DNA from 4 places in the Pseudomonas sp. FBCC-B1667 genome. Region 3 is predicted to be linked to each of the others. Evidence: predicted binding sites of a transcription regulator. Region 3 holds the regulator's gene; each other region holds the start of a gene.
What was found. The regulator FliA, encoded in region 3, starts transcription of late flagellar genes. The targets are predictions, from matches to a motif close to CTAAAGTTTNNNNNNNNNNNGCCGNTAA.
Positions count from the first base shown of each region.

Region 1: NL116_RS14410 (methyl-accepting chemotaxis protein) is a predicted target of FliA. The motif match lies at 1,851-1,878, and genes of this name have one in related genera.
Region 2: NL116_RS24500 (methyl-accepting chemotaxis protein) is a predicted target of FliA. The motif match lies at 2,999-3,026, and genes of this name have one in related genera.
Region 4: NL116_RS27160 (methyl-accepting chemotaxis protein) is a predicted target of FliA. The motif match lies at 2,010-2,037, and genes of this name have one in related genera.

Region 1 covers NZ_CP101437.1:3,178,786-3,183,653, reverse strand. The annotation lists gene NL116_RS14430 (LysR substrate-binding domain-containing protein) at 1-103, shown strand, start outside; gene NL116_RS14425 (MmcQ/YjbR family DNA-binding protein) at 100-459, shown strand; gene NL116_RS14420 (DUF1294 domain-containing protein) at 456-887, opposite strand; gene NL116_RS14415 (undecaprenyl-diphosphate phosphatase) at 884-1,714, opposite strand; gene NL116_RS14410 (methyl-accepting chemotaxis protein) at 2,007-3,641, shown strand; gene pnuC (nicotinamide riboside transporter PnuC) at 3,780-4,343, shown strand; gene NL116_RS14400 (AAA family ATPase) at 4,340-4,864, shown strand.
Region 2 covers NZ_CP101437.1:5,282,179-5,287,046, reverse strand. The annotation lists gene gpgS (N-acetylglucosaminyl phosphatidylglycerol synthase) at 1-770, opposite strand, end outside; gene NL116_RS24500 (methyl-accepting chemotaxis protein) at 969-2,858, opposite strand; gene NL116_RS24495 (helicase HerA-like domain-containing protein) at 3,042-4,529, shown strand; gene NL116_RS24490 (DUF721 domain-containing protein) at 4,588-4,868, opposite strand, start outside.
Region 3 covers NZ_CP101437.1:1,933,531-1,938,398, reverse strand. The annotation lists gene NL116_RS08605 (chemotaxis protein CheA) at 1-330, opposite strand, end outside; gene NL116_RS08600 (protein phosphatase CheZ) at 385-1,173, opposite strand; gene NL116_RS08595 (chemotaxis response regulator CheY) at 1,196-1,567, opposite strand; gene fliA (RNA polymerase sigma factor FliA) at 1,735-2,475, opposite strand; gene fleN (flagellar synthesis regulator FleN) at 2,472-3,302, opposite strand; gene flhF (flagellar biosynthesis GTPase FlhF) at 3,419-4,753, opposite strand; gene flhA (flagellar biosynthesis protein FlhA) at 4,765-4,868, opposite strand, start outside.
Region 4 covers NZ_CP101437.1:5,882,552-5,887,419, forward strand. The annotation lists gene NL116_RS27155 (IS110 family RNA-guided transposase) at 1-42, shown strand, start outside; gene NL116_RS27160 (methyl-accepting chemotaxis protein) at 318-1,943, opposite strand; tRNA gene NL116_RS27165 (tRNA-Pro) at 2,129-2,205, opposite strand; tRNA gene NL116_RS27170 (tRNA-Lys) at 2,302-2,377, opposite strand; tRNA gene NL116_RS27175 (tRNA-Pro) at 2,383-2,459, opposite strand; tRNA gene NL116_RS27180 (tRNA-Asn) at 2,469-2,544, opposite strand; gene clpB (ATP-dependent chaperone ClpB) at 2,844-4,868, opposite strand, start outside.

The sequences.
Region 1 (4,868 bases), 1.2 Mb from region 3:
GCAAGCGGTCTACCCTCATCGGCGCGGGGTAATGCCGGCGGTTCGTGCCTGGCTTGACCATTTGATCGAAACATTCAACGCGTGTGGGGACCGACTGATATGAAGGCTGGACGTATGAGCGAAGAGGATGTCGCGCAGTTCTGTCTCGCGCTACCGGGTGCGCGGGAAGACTTTAAATGGGGCGGTGTGCGGGTGTTTTCGATTGCCGGGAACAAGATGTTCGCGTTGCAGAACCTGCGCGGCGATTCCCTGGCTTTCAAAGTCGACAAGGATCTGTTCCTGGGCCATTGCGATCGGCCGGGCATCCACCCGGCTCCCTATCTGGCGAGAGCCCAGTGGATCATCATGCAAACGCCCTACCCGCTGGGCGCCGAAGAACTGCAAGGCTTGTTGCAACGGTCCCACCAATTGGTGGTGAGCAAACTGCCCAAGCGTACCCGGGTGGGACTGTTGCTTTAGAACAAGGCCAACAGGTGTGCGCCCAAAAATAGCTGATCGATCCAGAACACTTGGTGCAGCAACACAATCAGCCAGAACAGCAGTTGATACGAGACTTTGCGGGTCTTGTGCCGAAACACCTGCTGAGCCAGCAAGGCGCCGGGCCAGCCACCGGCCAGTTCAACCGCGTGCAAGACGTTTTCCGGCGTGCGCCAGGCGTCGGCGCGGGCCTTGCGCTTGTCGCTCCAATACAGGAAAAACGCCAGCACACTGACGATCCCGTATGCGGCCAGCGGAATCAACGACACACCGCGCAGCCAAAGCGTCACCGCCCCAAACAGCGGCAGCGCACACAGGACTGCGAAAACCAGCAGTTTGAGCCTGGGATGCTGGATGCGCTCTCCCCCGGACCCGCGCCCGGGGTCGCGGCGCCCGCCGGCGTCACTCATGGCTTGGCCGCAGACCAGTCGACCCAGCCAAACTGCCAGGTGGCCAGAATGACCAGTCCAAACGCGATCCGATACCAGGCGAACGCTGCGTAGCTGTGGCTGGCGATGAACTTGAGCAGGCCGCGGACCGCGATCATCGCGAAGACGAAGGCCGTCACGAAACCGATCGCGAACACCGGAAAATCTGCCGGCACGAACAGATGACGGTATTTGAAACCCGAATACACCGCTGCAGCGACCATGGTCGGCATTGCCAGGAAAAACGAGAACTCGGTGGCCGTTTTGCGCGACAGGCCGAACAGCAACCCGCCAATGATGGTCGAGCCAGAACGCGACGTCCCTGGGATCATGGCCAGGCACTGGGCGAAACCGACCTTCAGCGCGTCTTGCCAGGTAATCTCATCGACCGTTTCGGCATGCACCTGATGCTGGCGTTTCTCCGCCCACAGCATAATCACACCGCCCACCACCAACGCGGTCGCGACGGTAATCGGGTTGAACAGGTAATGGTGAATCAGGTCGGAGAAAATCACCCCCAGAACCACGGCCGGCATGAAGGCGATCAGCAGGTTGGCGGTGAAGCGACGCGCGCTCGGTTGCGTTGGCAAACCGGTCACCACATCGAGAATCTTGCGACGAAACTCCCACACCACTGCCAGGATTGCACCCAACTGGATAATGATGTTGAACGCGATTGCGCGCTCGCCACCGAAGTTGAGCAAGTCGGCCACGATGATCTGGTGCCCGGTGCTGGAAATAGGCAGAAACTCTGTCAGCCCTTCTACTACGCCAAGTATCAATGCCTGAAAGGCGGTCCAAAGATCCATCAATCCCCCAAGAAGCAATGCCCCCAGGCATGCCCCGTCAATTTTGTTTAAACGTTCATTGCGCTGAGCGTAGTTGAAGTTCCGCGCGCACAGGATCCAGACGAAACCGTAAAAATTCCGTGAAAACAGAGCGTGATTCAGGTTTTTCTGCGCGGGGCCGAAATCCTATCAGACAAGCCACTAAAACGCTGCCGGGGAATAGGACTAGCGTCGCATATGCCCAACCGGCAAAGCGTGGTTGGATGCTGGCAATGGTTTATGACAATAAAAAGAAAACTGGAGTAACAGCGTTATGAACAGCTTGCGCAGTGTATCGATCAGCCGACGCTTGTGGCTCATCTTGATCGTGTCGGTAGTGATGTTGCTGACGTTGGGCCTGCTGATGCTCAAGCAGATTCACGACGACCTTTATCAGGCCAAGGCGCAGAAAACCCAGCACGTGGTACAGACTGCCAGCGGCATTCTGACTTACTACCATGACCTGGAAACGGCCGGCACCCTCTCCCGTGACGCAGCGCAGAAGCAGGCGCTGACCGCGGTCCGTGGACTGCGCTATGACCAGAATGACTACTTCTGGATCAACGACCTGACGCCGGTGATGATCATGCACCCGGCCAACCCCAAGCTTGACGGCCAGAACTTGTCGGCCATCCGCGACCCGGACGGTTTTGCGGTATTCAACGAAATGGTCGCCGTGGCCAAAGCCAAGGGCGCCGGCATGGTCAACTACCGTTGGCCGAAACCGGGTGCCAGCGCCCCGGTCGAAAAAACCTCTTACGTCAAACTCTTCGAGCCTTGGGGATGGGTGATTGGCTCGGGGGTGTACATCGATGACACGCAGGCCGAGTTTTATGGTCGTGCAGAGGAGGCGACGATGCTCGGGGTGGCGATCGCACTGGTGATGGCGCTGTTGGTCATCCTGATCGCCCGCAGTATTGTGCGCCCGCTCCAGGACACCGTGAACGCCATGGCCAATATCGCCAGCGGTGAAAGTGACCTGACTCGCAGCCTCGATCCCCACGGCCAGGACGAAGTGGCGCAACTGGCACGGCATTTCAACGCGTTCACCACCAAGTTGCGCCGGGTGATCACCGAGTTGCAGGTGTCCGCCAGCGCGCTGGGGCAATCGTCCAGTGAATTGGGCAATGACGCCGCCCAGGCTCAACAACGCAGCCAGCAGCAGTCCCAGCAGATGGAACTGGTGGCCACGGCTGTTAATGAAGTGACCTATGGCGTGCAGGATGTGGCCAAGAACGCCGAGCATGCCGCCAGCGAAATGCGCGACGCCGAATCTCAGGCGCAGCAGGGCCAGATCAACATCGACGGGAGCTTGCAGCAGATCGACAAACTGTCCGGCACCATCGATCAGGCTGTCGAAGTCATTCGCACCCTGGCAACGGAAAGTACGCAGATCGGCAGCGTACTGGAGGTGATCCGCTCTATTGCCGAGCAAACCAACCTACTCGCCCTCAACGCGGCCATCGAAGCGGCCCGGGCCGGTGAGCAGGGTCGAGGGTTTGCAGTGGTGGCCGATGAAGTGCGCCTGCTGGCCCAGCGCACGCAGAAGTCCACCGCAGAAATCCAGTCGATGATCGAACGCCTGCAAAACCATTCGGAAGCGGCGGTCAAAGTCATCGGCGACAGCAGCCGCGCGTCACAACTGACGATTGAACAGGCAGGCCTGGCCGGTGCGAGTCTGAATGCGATTGGCCAGGCGTTGCGCAACCTCAACGGGCTGAACGCTTCGATCGCCAGCGCGACATTGCAGCAGGCCCACGTGGTGGAAGACATCAATCAGAACGTGACCCAGGCTGCGGCGTTGTCCCACAGCACTGCGTTGGCGGCGGAGCAATCGAGTTTGGCGAGCGTTCGACTCAAAGACCTGAGCGAGCAGTTGAACGGGTTGCTCAAACAGTTCCGCGTGTAACACATCCCCTTTAGCAACTGACGAGCAACGTTTCTGGCGAAGGGGTTGCCCGTCAGTTGCTACTTGCAGGACAGGTTCTACTTGGCCGCGCCTGCCGGTACAATCCGCCCCCCACTTCGCTTTCCCCAAGGAACTTCCATGTCCGGGCTTGAACTGTTTGCCGCCGCCCTCGGTGTGGTCGCCGTCTGGTTGACGGTCAAACAGAACCCCTGGTGCTGGCCGATCGGTCTGGTCATGGTGCTGCTCTATAGCTGGATCTTTTTTGAGGTGAAGCTGTATTCGGACATGCTCCTGCAAGTGATCTACGCCGCGCTGCAACTCTATGGCTGGTGGCAATGGACCCGCGCAGGCGCAGCGAATTCTGGCCGTCAGGTCAGCCGGCTTGACTCGAAATCAGTCGCTTGGGGCCTCGCGGTCGGCGCGCTGGGCAGTGTGCTATTGGGCGCCGCCATGGCGCACTGGACCGATGCCGCCCAGCCTTGGCTCGACGCCGCACTGACCGGGTTCAGCCTGGTCGCGCAAATGTGGATGGCGCAAAAACGCGTGCAATGCTGGCCGTTGTGGATTGCCGTTGATGTAATTTTCGTCGGGCTGTTCATCTACAAAGGCATGTACCTCACGTCTGCGCTCTATGCACTGTTCCTGTTGCTGGCCGTGCAAGGCTGGCGTGAATGGCGTAGCGACCCGGCACTGCACGCATGAAGGTGCTGGTGCTCACAGGGCCCGAGTCCAGTGGCAAGAGCTGGCTGGCGGCAGGATTGCAGGAGCATTTCGGCGGTGTGCGGGTCGATGAATACGTGCGTTGGTTCATTGAACAAAACCCTCGCGATACGTGCCTGGGTGATATTTCCGAGATCGCACGCGGCCAGTTGCAGTGGGAAGATGAAGCCCGCTCGCGACAGCCACGGCTGTTGATTCTCGACACGCACTTGTTGAGCAATATCCTGTGGAGCCAAACCCTGTTTGGTGACTGCCCGGCATGGCTTGAACCTGCTTTATTGGCTCGGCACTACGACTTTCACTTGCTGCTGTCACCAGAGCATGTCGACTGGACGGATGACGGCCAGCGCTGTCAGCCAGAGTTGAGTGAACGCCGGGTATTTTTCAAGGCGACTTACACCTGGCTTGAACAGCATCGACAACCGTTTCAGGTCTTGCAGGGCAGTTGGGCAAACCGCCGGTCTCAGGCCTTTGAAGCGGTCACGCGCCTGCTGGCCTCTTGAGCCT
Region 2 (4,868 bases), 3.3 Mb from region 3:
CGCGCCACTTGTAGCGCCGGGCAGAACCCGTCGACCACCGTGACGTTGTCCGGCACGGCGGCCGGCATCGAGGAGCCCACCAGCAGCAGGTGAAAACGCGGCCCCAGACGTGCCATGCATTTGAGCAGCACCGGCAGGTTTTTTTCCCTGGAGCCGCGTCCGGCAAAAATCAGCAGTCGGGAGTTTTCATCAATGCCCAATTCGGCGCGCAAGCCGGGGTCTCGGGCATCGGGATGGAAGGTGTGCAGATCGACACCCAAGGGTTGGACGTACACATTCTTCACCCCCAGGCCACTCAATTTGTCGGCCATGACCCGGCTCGGCGCCAGTACCCGGTCGAAGTTGCCATAGAGTTTGCTGACATAGGCCTCGACATTGGTGGTGACCCAGTTGCCCATCCGGTTGCTGACCAGCAGCGGCAAGTCCGAGTGATAAAAACCGATCACCGGCACATCCAGTTGGCGCCGCGCATCCAGTGCCGCCCAGGCGGTGAGGTAAGGGTCGCCCACTTCGATCAGATCGGGCTGCAAATCCTGCAGGACATTTCGCCACGGGGCGAGACGGAGCGGAAAACGATAACCCTTGCCAAAGGGCAGGGCGGGGGCGGGAACTGTATAGACGCCATCCGTTTCACTCAGGTGAGCGCCCGGAATCAACAGACTGTGGCGAATACCCGGCTTGACCCCCAGGCGTCGGTGTTTGGCATCCAGATACGTGCGCACGCCACCGCTGGCCGGGGCGTAGAACATGGTGATGTCGGCGATATGCACGATGAGCGGCCCTCCGGTCTATGGCTCTCCCTTGGTTGACCTTTATGAAGGATAGATGTTCGGTTGGGGTTTTGAGGTGGGGTGTCAGCGGGGTTTTGGGGTGTGTGGTCGATCGTTATCGCGAGCAGGCTCACTCCGACAAGGTTCTGCGCTGAACCTGTGGGAGCCAGCCTGCTCGCGAACGGGCCCTATCTGTTACTAGATACGGAAACTGCCTACCAACTGCTTCAGTCGCGAAGCCTGCTGTTCAAGATCCGAGCACGCGCGCAGCGTCGATTGCAGGTTTTCCACACCTTCCTGGTTCAGCGTATTGATCTCGGTAATGTCGACGTTGATCGACTCCACCACCGCCGTCTGCTCTTCAGTCGCCGTCGCCACCGACTGGTTCATCCCGTCGATTTCGCCGATGCGCAACGTCACGCTGTTCAACCGTTCGCCCGCCAGATTGGCGATTTCCACGCTGTCCTGGCTGTGGCGTTGGCTGTCGCTCATCGTGCTGACGGATTCGCGGGCGCCGACTTGCAGTTCCTCGATCATGGTCTGCACTTGTTGCGCCGATTCCTGGGTGCGGTGCGCCAGGTTACGCACTTCATCCGCCACCACCGCGAAACCGCGGCCGGCTTCACCGGCGCGGGCCGCTTCGATGGCCGCGTTGAGTGCCAGCAGGTTGGTTTGCTGGGAAATGCTGGTGATCACTTCGAGGATCTGGCCGATGTTCACCGTTTTGCTGTTCAGCGATTCGATGTTGGTGCTCGAGGCGCTGAGCATGTTCGACAGCTGATTCATTGCGACAATGCTGCGGTCCACCACTTGCTGGCCATCCTCGGCCAGGCTGCGGGCATCGCTGGCCTGACTCGACGCTTGCGCGGCGTTACGGGCGATTTCCTGGGCGGCGGCCCCGAGCTGATTGATCGCGGCAGCGACGCTGCTGGTGCGCGAGGCCTGCTGGTCGGAGTTGAACATCGAGGAGTTCGAGGCGGCCACCACGCGCAGCGCCACTTCGTTGACTTGGCCGGTGGCCGACGACACTTCACGTATCGAGGTGTGAATCCGTTCGACAAAACGATTGAATGCGGTACCGAGGAGGCCGAATTCATCGTTGTTCTGGATGGTCAGGCGCTTGGTCAGGTCGCCTTCACCGTCGGCAATGTCTTCCATGGCGCGGGTCATGACATGCAGCGGCTGAATCAGGAGGCGGATCAGCATGCCCAGCAGCGCGATGATGATCGCCACGGCAATAATGGTCGCGACCACAGCGGACGCACGGAACGAACTGAGCATCGAGAATGCTTTGTCTTTGTCCACCGACAGGCCGATGTACCAGTTGACGGATGGCAGGCCTTTGATCGCGGTGAAGGTGACGATACGGGTCTTGCCGTCGACTTCGACCTCACTGAAGTCGCTGCTGATGCGCGGGGTATTTTTCGGGTACGCCTCGCTCAGGGACTTCATGACCAGGGCTTTGTCCGGGTGCACCAGGATCTTGCCGTCGGCGCTGACCAGAAAGGCATAACCCATGCCGGCGAAATCACGGGCGCTGAGGGTGTCGATCAGGGTTTGCAGGCTCAGGTCACCGCCTACTACACCGACGCTTTGCCCGGCCTTCTTCGAGGCGGTGGCGATGGAAATGATGGTTTGGCCGGTGGCCGCGTCGATGTACGGTTCAGTCAGGGTCGCGGTGCTGCTGCTTTCGGCGCCTTTGTACCAAGGGCGAACCCGGGGATCGAAGCCGGCCGGCATCTTGGCGTCGGGGCGAATGGTAAAGCTGCCGGTGGCATCGCCCAGGTAGGACGCCATGAAGGTCGACGTCAGGGCTTTCTGCTCAAGCAGGCTGGCGACGTTGGACTGTTCAGGGTTGATGGCGATGTTTTGAGCGAGGCTGTCGATCAGCAGGATTCGACCGGCCAACCAGGTCTGGATGTTATTGGCGGTGACGTCGCCCATCTCATTGAGGTAATTGTCCAGGTCTTCGCGGATGGCGTTGCGCTGTAAATAGTCGTTGTACAGGGTGAACGAGGCAAAGGCGGCAATAACGATGAGGGCGGCGGCAAGCAAAATCTTATGGCTGAAGCGTAGGTTTTTGTTCATGGCTTGGGGTTCCGCTAAGGTCTTATTGTTCTGGGCGTGCTTTTATAAAGGCACGCAAAACGTGCAGGCGAAAAGCAGCTGATAGTTCTGTCCTGTCCTTAGGGAATACCGACACTGATTTCTGTGTAGTCTCTTGTTTTGTATCGGCCACGCCGGATCAAAGATTAACCATTGGGTGACAAAATGCCTGACTCATTGCAACTCGTTCTCGGTGCCGATCCTGGTGGCCAGCCCATCGCCCAGGCCATGCGTCTGGCAAACCGTCACGGTCTGGTCGCCGGCGCCACCGGGACCGGTAAAACCGTCACGTTGCAGCGCATGGCCGAAGCGTTCAGCGATGCGGGTGTGGCGGTATTTGCCGCCGATATCAAGGGCGACCTGTGTGGCCTCGGTGCCGCTGGCAACCCTCAGGGCAAGATCGCCGAGCGCATTGCCGGGATGCCGTGGCTGAACCATAAGCCGCAGGCGTATCCGGTGACGCTGTGGGACATTCATGGCCAGTCCGGTCATCCATTGCGCACCACCCTGAGTGAAATGGGCCCGTTGTTGCTGGGCAGCCTGCTGGAACTGACCGACAGCCAGCAGTCGGCGCTGTACGCAGCGTTCAAAGTGGCGGACCGCGAAGGGCTGTTGCTGCTCGACCTCAAGGATCTGAAGGCGCTGCTCAATCACTTGCGTGATAACCCTGAATTGCTCGGCGATGACGCCGCGTTGATGACCACCGGTTCCAGCCAGGCGCTGTTGCGGCGGCTGGCGACGCTGGAGCAACAAGGCGCCGAAGCCCTGTTCGGCGAACCGGCGCTGCAACTCGAAGACATTCTGCAACCGACGGCGGACGGTCGCGGGCGCATTCATTTGCTGGACGCCAGTCGTCTGGTTCATGAGGCGCCGAAGGTTTACGCGACTTTCCTGCTGTGGCTGCTCGCCGAGTTGTTCGAGCAATTGCCGGAACGCGGTGATGCGGACAAACCGTTGCTGGCGTTGTTTTTCGACGAAGCTCATTTGCTGTTCGCCGGGACGCCGAAGGCGTTGCAGGATCGGTTGGAGCAAGTGGTGCGGTTGATTCGCTCGAAAGGCGTGGGCGTGTATTTCGTCACCCAATCGCCGGGCGACCTGCCGGATGACGTGTTGGCTCAGTTGGGTTTGCGTATTCAGCACGGTTTGCGTGCCTTCACTGCCAAGGAGCAGAAATCCCTGCGCGCCGTGGCCGAGGGCTTCCGGCCGAACCCGGCGTTCGACGCCTTGTCGGTGTTGACCGAACTGGGTATCGGCGAGGCGCTGGTCGGGACGCTGGCCGAGAAAGGCACGCCCGAGAGGGTCCAGCGCGTATTGATCGCGCCACCGCAATCGCGGATCGGGCCGTTGAGCGAGGCCGAACGTGCGGCACTGATCGCCGGTTCGCCGTTGCAAGGGCGTTATGACAAGCCGATTGATCGGGAGTCGGCTTATGAAGTGCTGATGGGACGCAAGGGCCTGGCACCTGATCCTGGTGCGGCGCCGGTTAAACCTGCACCCGCCGAGCCAAGCTTCACCGAGCAGGCCGGGGAGTTTCTCGGAACGGCGGCCGGACAGGCGTTGAAATCGGCGATGCGACAGGCGGCTAATCAATTGGGTCGACAATTGGTACGCGGGTTGATGGGGTCGCTGCTGGGTGGCAAAAAAAGCCGCTAGAAAGCAAACTCGGTCGATGCTGTAGGAGCGAGCAGGCTCGCTCCTACATGGGGCGGTGTCAGGTTTTCGGTTTTGCGTGCGCCGCAAGGCGTTCCAGCGCAGCCCGCAGATTCGGATCGCTGATCCCGTCGGCCGTGGCCTGAATGGTCGCGCCCGCATCCGACGACAAACTGATGGTGTGCCCCGCGGCGCCTTGTTGCACGGTCGGTGGCTGCACCTTGAACAAAATCCGCGTCAGACTGGCGAACTCGTCAAACATCTGTAACTGGCGTTGCAGGCGCTTTTGCTGATAACGCAGGCGCGTGGCCCAATGTCCGTCGGTGACGATCAGCAACAAAC
Region 3 (4,868 bases):
GCTGCGCTCGCGGACTTCGCCGAACATGCTGTTCACCGCGTCCAGCGCTTCGAGGACCACGTCCATCAGTTCCGAGTCAACGCGACGCTCACCCTTGCGCAGGATGTCGAACACGTTCTCGGCGATGTGGCAGCACTCCACCAGTTCGTTGAGCTGGAGGAAGCCGGCGCCCCCTTTTACAGTGTGAAAACCGCGAAAAATTGCATTGAGCAAGTCCGCGTCATCCGGTCGGCTTTCCAGCTCGACCAGTTGTTCGGACAGTTGCTCTAGAATCTCGCCGGCCTCAACCAGGAAATCCTGAAGGATCTCTTCATCGGCGCCGAAGCTCATTAAGGGGGTGCTCCTACAGGTCTAAAAACCTAAAAAACCTAGAATGCTAAAACTCTAAAATCCCAGGCTGGATAGCAAATCGTCCACATCGTCCTGACCGGACACAACGTCTTCTCTTTTATCGGCATGGATCTGCGGACCTTCACCCTGAGAGAGATGTTTTTGTGGATCTTTTTCGGCGAGCATCGATTCACGGTCATGTTCGATACCCGCAAAGCGGTCTACCTGGCTGGCCATGAGGACGAGCTTGAGCAAATTGCTTTCAACTTCGGTGACCAATTGGGTCACGCGCTTGATCACCTGACCGGTGAGGTCCTGGTAATCCTGAGCCAGCAGGATGTCGTTGAGGTTGCTCGACACCGTGCGGTTGTCCTGCGTGCTGCGTGTCAGGAAACCGTCGACGCGGCGGGCCAACTCACGGAACTCTTCAGCCCCGACTTCGCGGCGCATGAACCGGCTCCAGTCCGTGCTCAAGGCCTGGGCTTCTTCGCTCAAGCTGTTGACCAGCGGCGTGGCGCTTTCTACCAGGTCCATGGTGCGGTTGGCCGCAGCCTCGGTCAGCTTGACCACATACCCCAGGCGCTCGGTGGCGTCCGTGATCTGCGACACTTCCTCGGCTTGCGGCATGTTCGGGTCAATCTGGAAATTGACGATCGCGCTGTGCAGCTCGCGAGTGAGCTTGCCCACTTCTTGATACAGGCCACGGTCACGGGTCTGATTGAGCTCATGGATCAGTTGCACAGCCTCGCCGAACCTGCCTTTTTCAAGGCTGGCGACCAGTTCGACGGCATGTTTTTTCAGGGTCGATTCAAAATCGCCCTGTGAAGATTCTTTATGCTCCATAGCTCCCCCGTGGCGCAGTGGATCAACCGATGCGTTCGAAAATCTTCTCGATTTTTTCTTTCAACGCCTGGGCCGTGAAGGGTTTGACCACATAGCCGTTGACGCCGGCCTGGGCCGCTTCGATGATCTGCTCGCGCTTGGCTTCAGCAGTCACCATCAGCACTGGCAGGTGCTTGAGCTTTTCATCGGCGCGGACGTGGCGCAGCAGATCGATACCGGTCATGCCAGGCATGTTCCAGTCCGTGACCAGAAAATCGATGCTCCCGCTGTTGAGAACCGGAATGGCAGTAGTGCCATCGTCGGCCTCGACCGTGTTGGTGAACCCAAGGTCACGCAACAGGTTTTTTATGATTCGCCGCATCGTTGAGAAGTCATCAACGATGAGGATTTTCATGTTCTTGTCCAATTCGACCTCCAAGCAGTCTTAAACGCGCCCAGCACCTGGACGCGCCATTTCAATCAATTCGGCAATTCACTCGATGACTGTCTGGAGCACAACAGATCGCGACCGGTGCCGTTCAAATCCGCACCAGCCCCGTTCGCAGTGTCCCCACACTGCCTTCAGCGCGCTCGCCACTCCCCCAAACGCCCCCGCAAACGGGCCGCGCACTGGCTGTGTAACTGGCTGACCCGCGATTCGCTGACCCCCAGGACCTCACCGATTTCCTTGAGATTCAACTCTTCGTCGTAGTACAGCGCCAACACCAGTCGCTCGCGCTCCGGCAAATTGGCAATCGCGTCCGCCAGCGCCGCCTGGAAGCGTTCATCTTCCAGATCGCGTGACGGTTCGAGATGAGCACTCGCGCCATCCTCGTGCAGCCCTTCGTGTTCGCCGTCCTGCAACAGATCGTCGAAACTGAATAAGCGGCTGCCCAGGGTGTCGTTCAAAATCCCGTAATAATCGTCGAGGCTCAATTGGAGTTCGGCCGCAACCTCGTGATCTTTAGCGTCACGGCCGGTTTTAGCTTCAATAGAGCGAATTGCGTCGCTGACCATACGGGTATTTCGGTGAACCGAGCGTGGCGCCCAGTCCCCCTTGCGTACTTCATCAAGCATGGCGCCGCGGATTCGTATGCCCGCGTACGTCTCGAAACTGGCGCCTTTGCTGGCGTCGTATTTGGTCGACACTTCAAGCAGGCCGATCATCCCGGCCTGGATCAGGTCTTCAACCTGGACACTGGCCGGCAGACGGGCCAGCAAGTGGTAAGCAATGCGTTTGACCAGTGGCGCGTAACGCTCGATCAGCTCGTACTGCGCGTCACGTGCCGACTTCTTGTAGAGGTTGTAGCCACTGGCTGTCATAGGACGGGTCCTGCGGTCTGTTGCACAAGGCGCTCGACGAAAAATTCAAGGTGCCCGCGCGGGTTGGCAGGCAGCGGCCAGGTATCAACTTTCTGCGCGATAGCCTTGAACGCCAGGGCGCACTTGGAACGCGGGAAGGCTTCATACACGGCACGTTGTTTCTGCACAGCCTTGCGCACGCTTTCGTCGTAAGGCACCGCGCCGACGTATTGCAAGGCAACGTCGAGAAAGCGGTCGGTGACCTTGGTCAACTTGGCGAACAGGTTGCGACCTTCTTGCGGGCTCTGGGCCATGTTGGCCAGGACGCGGAAGCGGTTCATGCCGTAATCGCGGTTAAGCAGTTTGATCAGTGCGTAGGCGTCGGTGATGGAGGTCGGCTCGTCGCAGACCACCAGCAAGACTTCCTGCGCTGCCCGAACAAAACTGACTACCGAGTCACCTATGCCCGCAGCGGTGTCGATCACCAATACGTCGAGGTTGTCGCCGATGTCGCTGAACGCCTGGATCAGGCCGGCATGCTGAGCCGGGCTCAAGTGAACCATGCTCTGTGTGCCGGACGCGGCCGGAACGATTCGAATACCGCCCGGGCCCTGCAACAGAACGTCGCGCAGCTCGCAGCGGCCTTCGATGACGTCGGCCAGTGTACGTTTGGGTGTCAGCCCCAGCAGGACGTCGACGTTCGCCAGACCCAGGTCAGCGTCCAACAGCATGACGCGACGGCCGAGCTCGGCCAGGGCCAGTGACAAATTCACTGACACGTTAGTCTTGCCGACGCCACCTTTGCCGCCGGTCACCGCGATCACCTGTACGGGATGCATGCTGCCCATGTTATTTCTTTACCTTGTCTTGCATAGACGGAGGCCACATTACTGGCTGCGCGTTCAGCAACTGAACAATGCATGGCAGACCATCGATGTAGGTACAAAAACTTTTCATTAATACCTCAGCCAACCTGCTTGGTCGGGCTGTGGTAAATATCAGCGAACATGTCAGCCATGGCTTCTTCGCTGGGTTCTTCCTGCATTTGCACGCTGACGGCGCGACTGACCAGCTGATGACGACGCGGCAGATGCAAATCATCCGGGATCCGCGGGCCATCGGTCAGGTACGCCACCGGCAATTCATGACTGATCGCCAGGCTCAGCACTTCGCCCAGACTTGCCGTTTCATCCAGTTTAGTCAGGATGCAGCCAGCGAGCCCGCAGCGTTTGTAACTGTGATAAGCGGCTGTTAGAACCTGTTTCTGGCTGGTGGTTGCGAGCACCAGGTAATTTTTTGATTTGATGCCACGTCCGGCCAGGCTTTCGAGCTGCATGCGCAGGGCTGGATCGCTGGCCTGAAGGCCTGCGGTATCGATCAGCACCACGCGTTTGCGCAGCAGTGGTTCCAGCGCCTGAACCAGTGATTGGCCCGGATCGACGTGGGTCACCGACACATTAAGGATACGGCCCAGGGTCTTGAGTTGCTCCTGGGCGCCAATGCGAAAGCTGTCCATGCTCACCAGCGCAATGTTCTGCGCGCCGTACTTGAGCACGTAACGGGCCGCGAGCTTGGCCAAGGTGGTGGTCTTGCCCATGCCGGCGGGACCGACCATGGCAATCACGCCGCCCTCTTCCAGTGGCTCGACTTCCGGTGTGGCAATCATCCGCGCCAGGTGCGCCAGCAACATGCGCCAGGCCTGACGGGGCTCATCGATATCACCGATCATTGCCAGCAGATCGCGTGACAACGGGCCGGACAGGCCGATACGTTGCAGGCGACGCCACAGATTGGCCTGGGCCGGACGGCTGCCTTGCAGCTGATTCCAGGCCAGCGAACCGAGCTGTACTTCCATCAGTTCGCGCAGGCTGTTGAGCTCGAAACGCATCGAGTCGAATGCACGTGGGTCAACGCCGCCAGCGGCCGGTGCCGGGGCAGGCGCCGAGCGACGCGGTTCGGCGTAGGTCGGTTCGATCAGTGGTTCTGCAGCGGTGAGTGGCAGGCCGGCGAACAACTGGCGATTGGTGGTCTTGTCGCCTTCGGTCTCGCCATCGCCGCGCAGGCTCAATTCGGCCTGGGCAGTGACGATGCGCGTCTGGGTCTTGCGCAGCTCATCCTCGAGTTCCATGTTCGGAACACGCGGGGCCAGCGCCGACAATTTGTAATCCAGCGCAGCTGTCAGCTCGACACCACCGGCGATCCGGCGATTGCCAATAATGGCGGCATCGGCGCCCAGCTCATCACGAACCAGTTTCATGGCCTGACGCATATCGGCGGCGAAAAAACGCTTAACTTGCATAAACCACTACCTCAGCCGTTGGGCCCTACTGTCGCAACGATGGTCACTTGCTTGTTGTCAGGGATTTCCTGATAAGCCAACACATGCAAACCCGGGACTGCCAGTCGGCCAAATC
Region 4 (4,868 bases), 3.0 Mb from region 3:
CATACCGAGTTTGAAGCAGGGCCAATCAGCATGGCTGCTTGACCCTGCGGTTGTTGCAGTACCACGACTCACCCTTCAGGTTTTGCGATAGCTGAACAACAGATGACGTGAACGGCCGACCGGCCTGACGAAGATCCTGACGAAAAATTTGGCTTAATAAAGCCGTGGGCTTTTTCAAGGATCGTCAGGCGCGACTCTCATCGTGGCGCGGGGTTTGCCCCAACAGACGCCGGATAGATTTAAGCAAGCCAACCACTTCACCCGTTAATCAGTATTGCAAAAAATGGGGTGACCATAGATTTTTTCGTCTTGCGGATTTACACCTGGAAGCGCTGGACCATGGTGCTCAACGAATTGGCCAGGCGTGAGAGTTCGTGGCTGGAGGCACTGGTCTGATTCGCTCCGGCAGTGGAGCGCACGGACAGGTCGCGGATGTTCACCAGATTGCGGTCCACTTCTCGCGCCACTAGCGCCTGTTCTTCAGCCGCGCTGGCGATCACCAGATTGCGTTCATGAATCTGGTGAACCGAGTCGGTGATGGTCTGCAGCGCCTCGCCCGCACGCTCGGCCAAGGCCAGCGTAGTCGCCGCCCGAGTTGAGCTTGCTTGCATCGAATCCAGCGCCTGGGTCGAGCCGCTGCGCATGCCCTGAACCATTTGTTCGATTTCCTGGGTCGATTGCTGCGTGCGATAAGCCAGTGCTCGAACCTCATCCGCCACCACCGCAAACCCCCGACCGCTTTCCCCCGCACGCGCCGCTTCGATGGCGGCGTTGAGTGCGAGCAGATTGGTTTGCTCGGCAATCGCGCGAATCACATCCAGCACCTTGCCGATGTCCTGCGACTGATGGGCCAGGGATTGCACCAGGCCACCCGTCACCTGCACGTCATTGGCCAGTGCACCAATGGCCGTGACCGTTTCGCTGACGCGCTCCTGACCGGCATGGGCGGATTCACTGGATTGGCGGGTAGCGTCAGACGTGGACACCGCATTGCGAGCAACCTCCTCCACCGCCATGGTCATCTCATTAACGGCGGTGGCGGCTTGTTCGATTTCGTTGTTCTGCTGCTGCAGGTTTTGCGTGCCGTCGAGGGTAACTGCATTTAACTCATCCGCCGCCGTGGCCAGTTGCGCCGCCGAGCCGCTGATACCTTGCAACGTTTCACGCAGGTTCTGCTGCATGGTTGCCAGCGCCTTGAGCAAGCGGCTGACTTCGTCGCTGCCATGGGTTTCGATCGGACGCGTGAGGTCGCCACGGGCCACGTTTTCCGCAGCGTGCAACGCTTCGTTCAGGGGGTTGGCGATGCTGCGGGTCAGCAACATGGCCAGGCCGACAGTGGCCAGCGCCGCCAAGGCGATGAACAGGCTGACGATCATTCGCGAGGTATCGTAATGCGCGGCGGATTTCTCACTTTCGGCGGCAACTTGTTTGGCAAACAGGTCCGCCAGGTCAGTGAGTTGTTTGCCGGAGCCATCGACCACAGTTTTCATGTCGATCAGCAGCAGTTTGGTCAGTTCGTCACGACGACCTTGTTCCGCCAGGGAAAACGATTGGGCGATACCGGAACGGTAAGCCGCGAAGGTGGTTTTGAACTGGTCATAAAGCGCCTTGCCTTCGGCGGTGTTTACCAGCTTGTCGTACGCGGCGATTTTTTCGCTAAGCTCCTTGTCGCGGGTATCCATTTGGCTGCGGTACTGAGGAATGTTCTTGGGGTCCTGATCCAGGGCCATGCGCAGGGAAATGGTACGAATGCGCAGCATGATCTCGCGGATCTCGTCGCCACCGCGGATGCTCGGCAACCATTGCTTCTCCACCGCCACCTCGCTCTCGCGAATGCTCGACATCTGACCCAGCGCAAATACGCCGAGCAAGGCGACCAACACGGCGATCAGGGCAAACCCCAAGGTCGCCCGAGGAGCAATATTCAACTGACGAAGCAACATAACGAACGCCCTTTTCTTGTAATGGCCTGGATAAGGGGCGTGTGTCGGCAGAACCCCGTCGCTTCGCTATCGGCAAGTTGTACGATGACTTGAAGAGAATCGCATTTTCAGTAAACAAAAAGTGGTAGATAAAAAACAGCAGGCAAAAAAAATCCCCGTATCTTTCGATACGAGGATTTTTAATATGGTCGGGGTAAGGGGATTCGAACTCCTGACATCCTGCTCCCAAAGCAGGCGCGCTACCGGACTGCGCTATACCCCGGTAAAAAAAAGGCGACCTTTCCAAGTCGCCTTCTTCGATCAGCGCTTTTGGCCTCTGATCTTAAGATCTGATCCCAGCGTTAACTGGTTTCAAAAATGGTGGGTCGTGTGGGATTCGAACCTACGACCAATTGGTTAAAAGCCAACTGCTCTACCAACTGAGCTAACGACCCAAAAATGGTCGGGGTAAGGGGATTCGAACTCCTGACATCCTGCTCCCAAAGCAGGCGCGCTACCGGACTGCGCTATACCCCGGTTTGAAATTGGCTCCGTGACCAGGACTCGAACCTGGGACCCAATGATTAACAGTCATTTGCTCTACCGACTGAGCTATCACGGAACTACATATTTCAATTTACAACGGTGAAGCTTTTTGCGTTCTCTTCGACCCGTTCGCATCGCTGCGTTCGTGTGTCTGAGGCGCGCTATTCTACAATCTTCAGCACCTCTGTCAACCCCCTAAATTGCTTTCAAGTTAATGATTTGCAACTTATTTTGGATTCCTGCTTGGGGAGCGGAAACCCTGACGGGTGACTGACTGCGGGGCGCACTTTACAAGCCTTTTCCTTAGAGTTCAACAGCCTGGCGAAAAAAAGGCCTCGCAATGCGAGGCCTCGTCAGTTTTGTTGCCTGGATGGGTCAGACGAATACGATTTCGTCGTTTTCCACCACACCCTTGGCGGTATCGCCGGGCATGAAACGACCCGACAGAATCAACTGGGCCAGCGGGTTCTCGATCCAGCGCTGAATCGCTCGTTTGAGCGGGCGTGCGCCGTACACCGGGTCGTAACCCACCGCGATCAGCTTATCCATGGCCTCTGGGCTCAACTCCAGTTTCAGCTCACGCTCGGTCAGGCGACTGCGCAGGCGACCCAACTGGATCTCGGTAATGCCCGCAATCTGATCCCGCGCCAAAGGCTCGAAGATCACCACTTCGTCGACCCGGTTAATGAACTCCGGCCGGAAGTGGGTAGAAATCGCGTCCATCACCGCCGCGCGCTGTGCCTCACGATCACCGACCAGTTCCTGGATCTGCACCGAGCCCAGGTTGGACGTCATGACGATCACGGTGTTCTTGAAATCCACCGTGCGGCCATGGCTGTCGGTCAAGCGGCCATCTTCCAGCACTTGCAGCAAGATGTTGAACACATCCGGGTGGGCCTTCTCGACCTCGTCCAGGAGGATCACCGAGTAAGGCTTGCGACGCACCGCCTCTGTCAGGTAACCACCCTCTTCATAGCCTACATAGCCAGGTGGCGCACCGATCAGTCGGGCCACGGAATGTTTCTCCATGAATTCGGACATGTCGATCCGTACCATCGCCTCTTCAGTATCAAAGAGGAACTCGGCCAGTGCCTTGCACAGCTCGGTTTTACCGACACCGGTCGGGCCGAGGAACATGAACGAACCGCTCGGACGATTCGGGTCGGACAACCCGGCCCGGGAACGTCGCACCGCGTTGGAGACCGCGACCACCGCTTCGTCCTGACCGATCACACGTTGATGCAACAGGCTTTCCATCTTCATCAGCTTGTCGCGCTCGCCTTCGAGCATTTTCGACACCGGAATGCCGGTCCACTTTGACACGACTTCAGCGATTTCTTCCTCAGTCACCTTGCTGCGCAGCAACTGGTTCTCGCTTTTACCGTGCTGGTCGACCATTTGCAGGCTGCGCTCCAGGTCCGGGATCACCCCGTATTGCAGCTCAGCCATGCGGTTCAGGTCGCCTTTACGGCGTGCGGCTTCCAGTTCCTGACGGGACTGTTCGATTTTTTGCTGGATCTGCGCGGAGCCCTGGACTTCGGCTTTTTCCGCGTTCCAGATTTCTTCGAGATCCGAGTACTCACGTTCGTGACGAACGATTTCTTCCTGGAGTTTTTCCAGGCGTTTCTTCGCCGCGTCGTCGCTTTCTTTCTTCAGCGCCTGGGATTCTACCTTCAGCTGAATCAGGCGACGCTCCAGGCGGTCGAGCACTTCCGGCTTGGAGTCGATCTCCATGCGGATGCGGCTGGCCGCTTCATCGATCAGATCGATGGCCTTGTCCGGCAACTGACGATCCGTGATGTAGCGATGGCTGAGCTTGGCCGCGGCGATGATCGCCCCGTCTGTGATCGCCACCTTGTGGTGAACCTCGTAACGCTCTTTGAGGCCACGCAGTATCGCGATGGTGTCTTCTTCGCTCGGCTCGTCCACCAGGACTTTCTGGAAGCGTCGTTCGAGGGCCGCATCCTTCTCTATATATTGGCGGTACTCGTTGAGCGTCGTCGCGCCGACGCAATGCAGCTCGCCGCGAGCCAGCGCAGGCTTGAGCATGTTGCCCGCATCCATCGAGCCTTCGCCTTTACCGGCGCCGACCATGGTGTGCAGCTCGTCGATGAACAGAATGATCTGCCCTTCCTGCTTCGACAGCTCGTTGAGCAGCGATTTCAGGCGCTCTTCAAACTCACCGCGATACTTGGCACCGGCGATCAGCGCCCCCATATCAAGGGACAGCAGGCGCTTGCCTTTCAAGCCATCCGGCACTTCACCGTTGATGATGCGCTGGGCCAAGCCTTCGGCGATCGCAGTTTTACCCACGCCAGGCTCACCGATCAGCACCGGGTTGTTCTTGGTACGGCGTTGCAGGACCTGAATGGTCCGGCGAATTTCGTCGTCGCGGCCGAT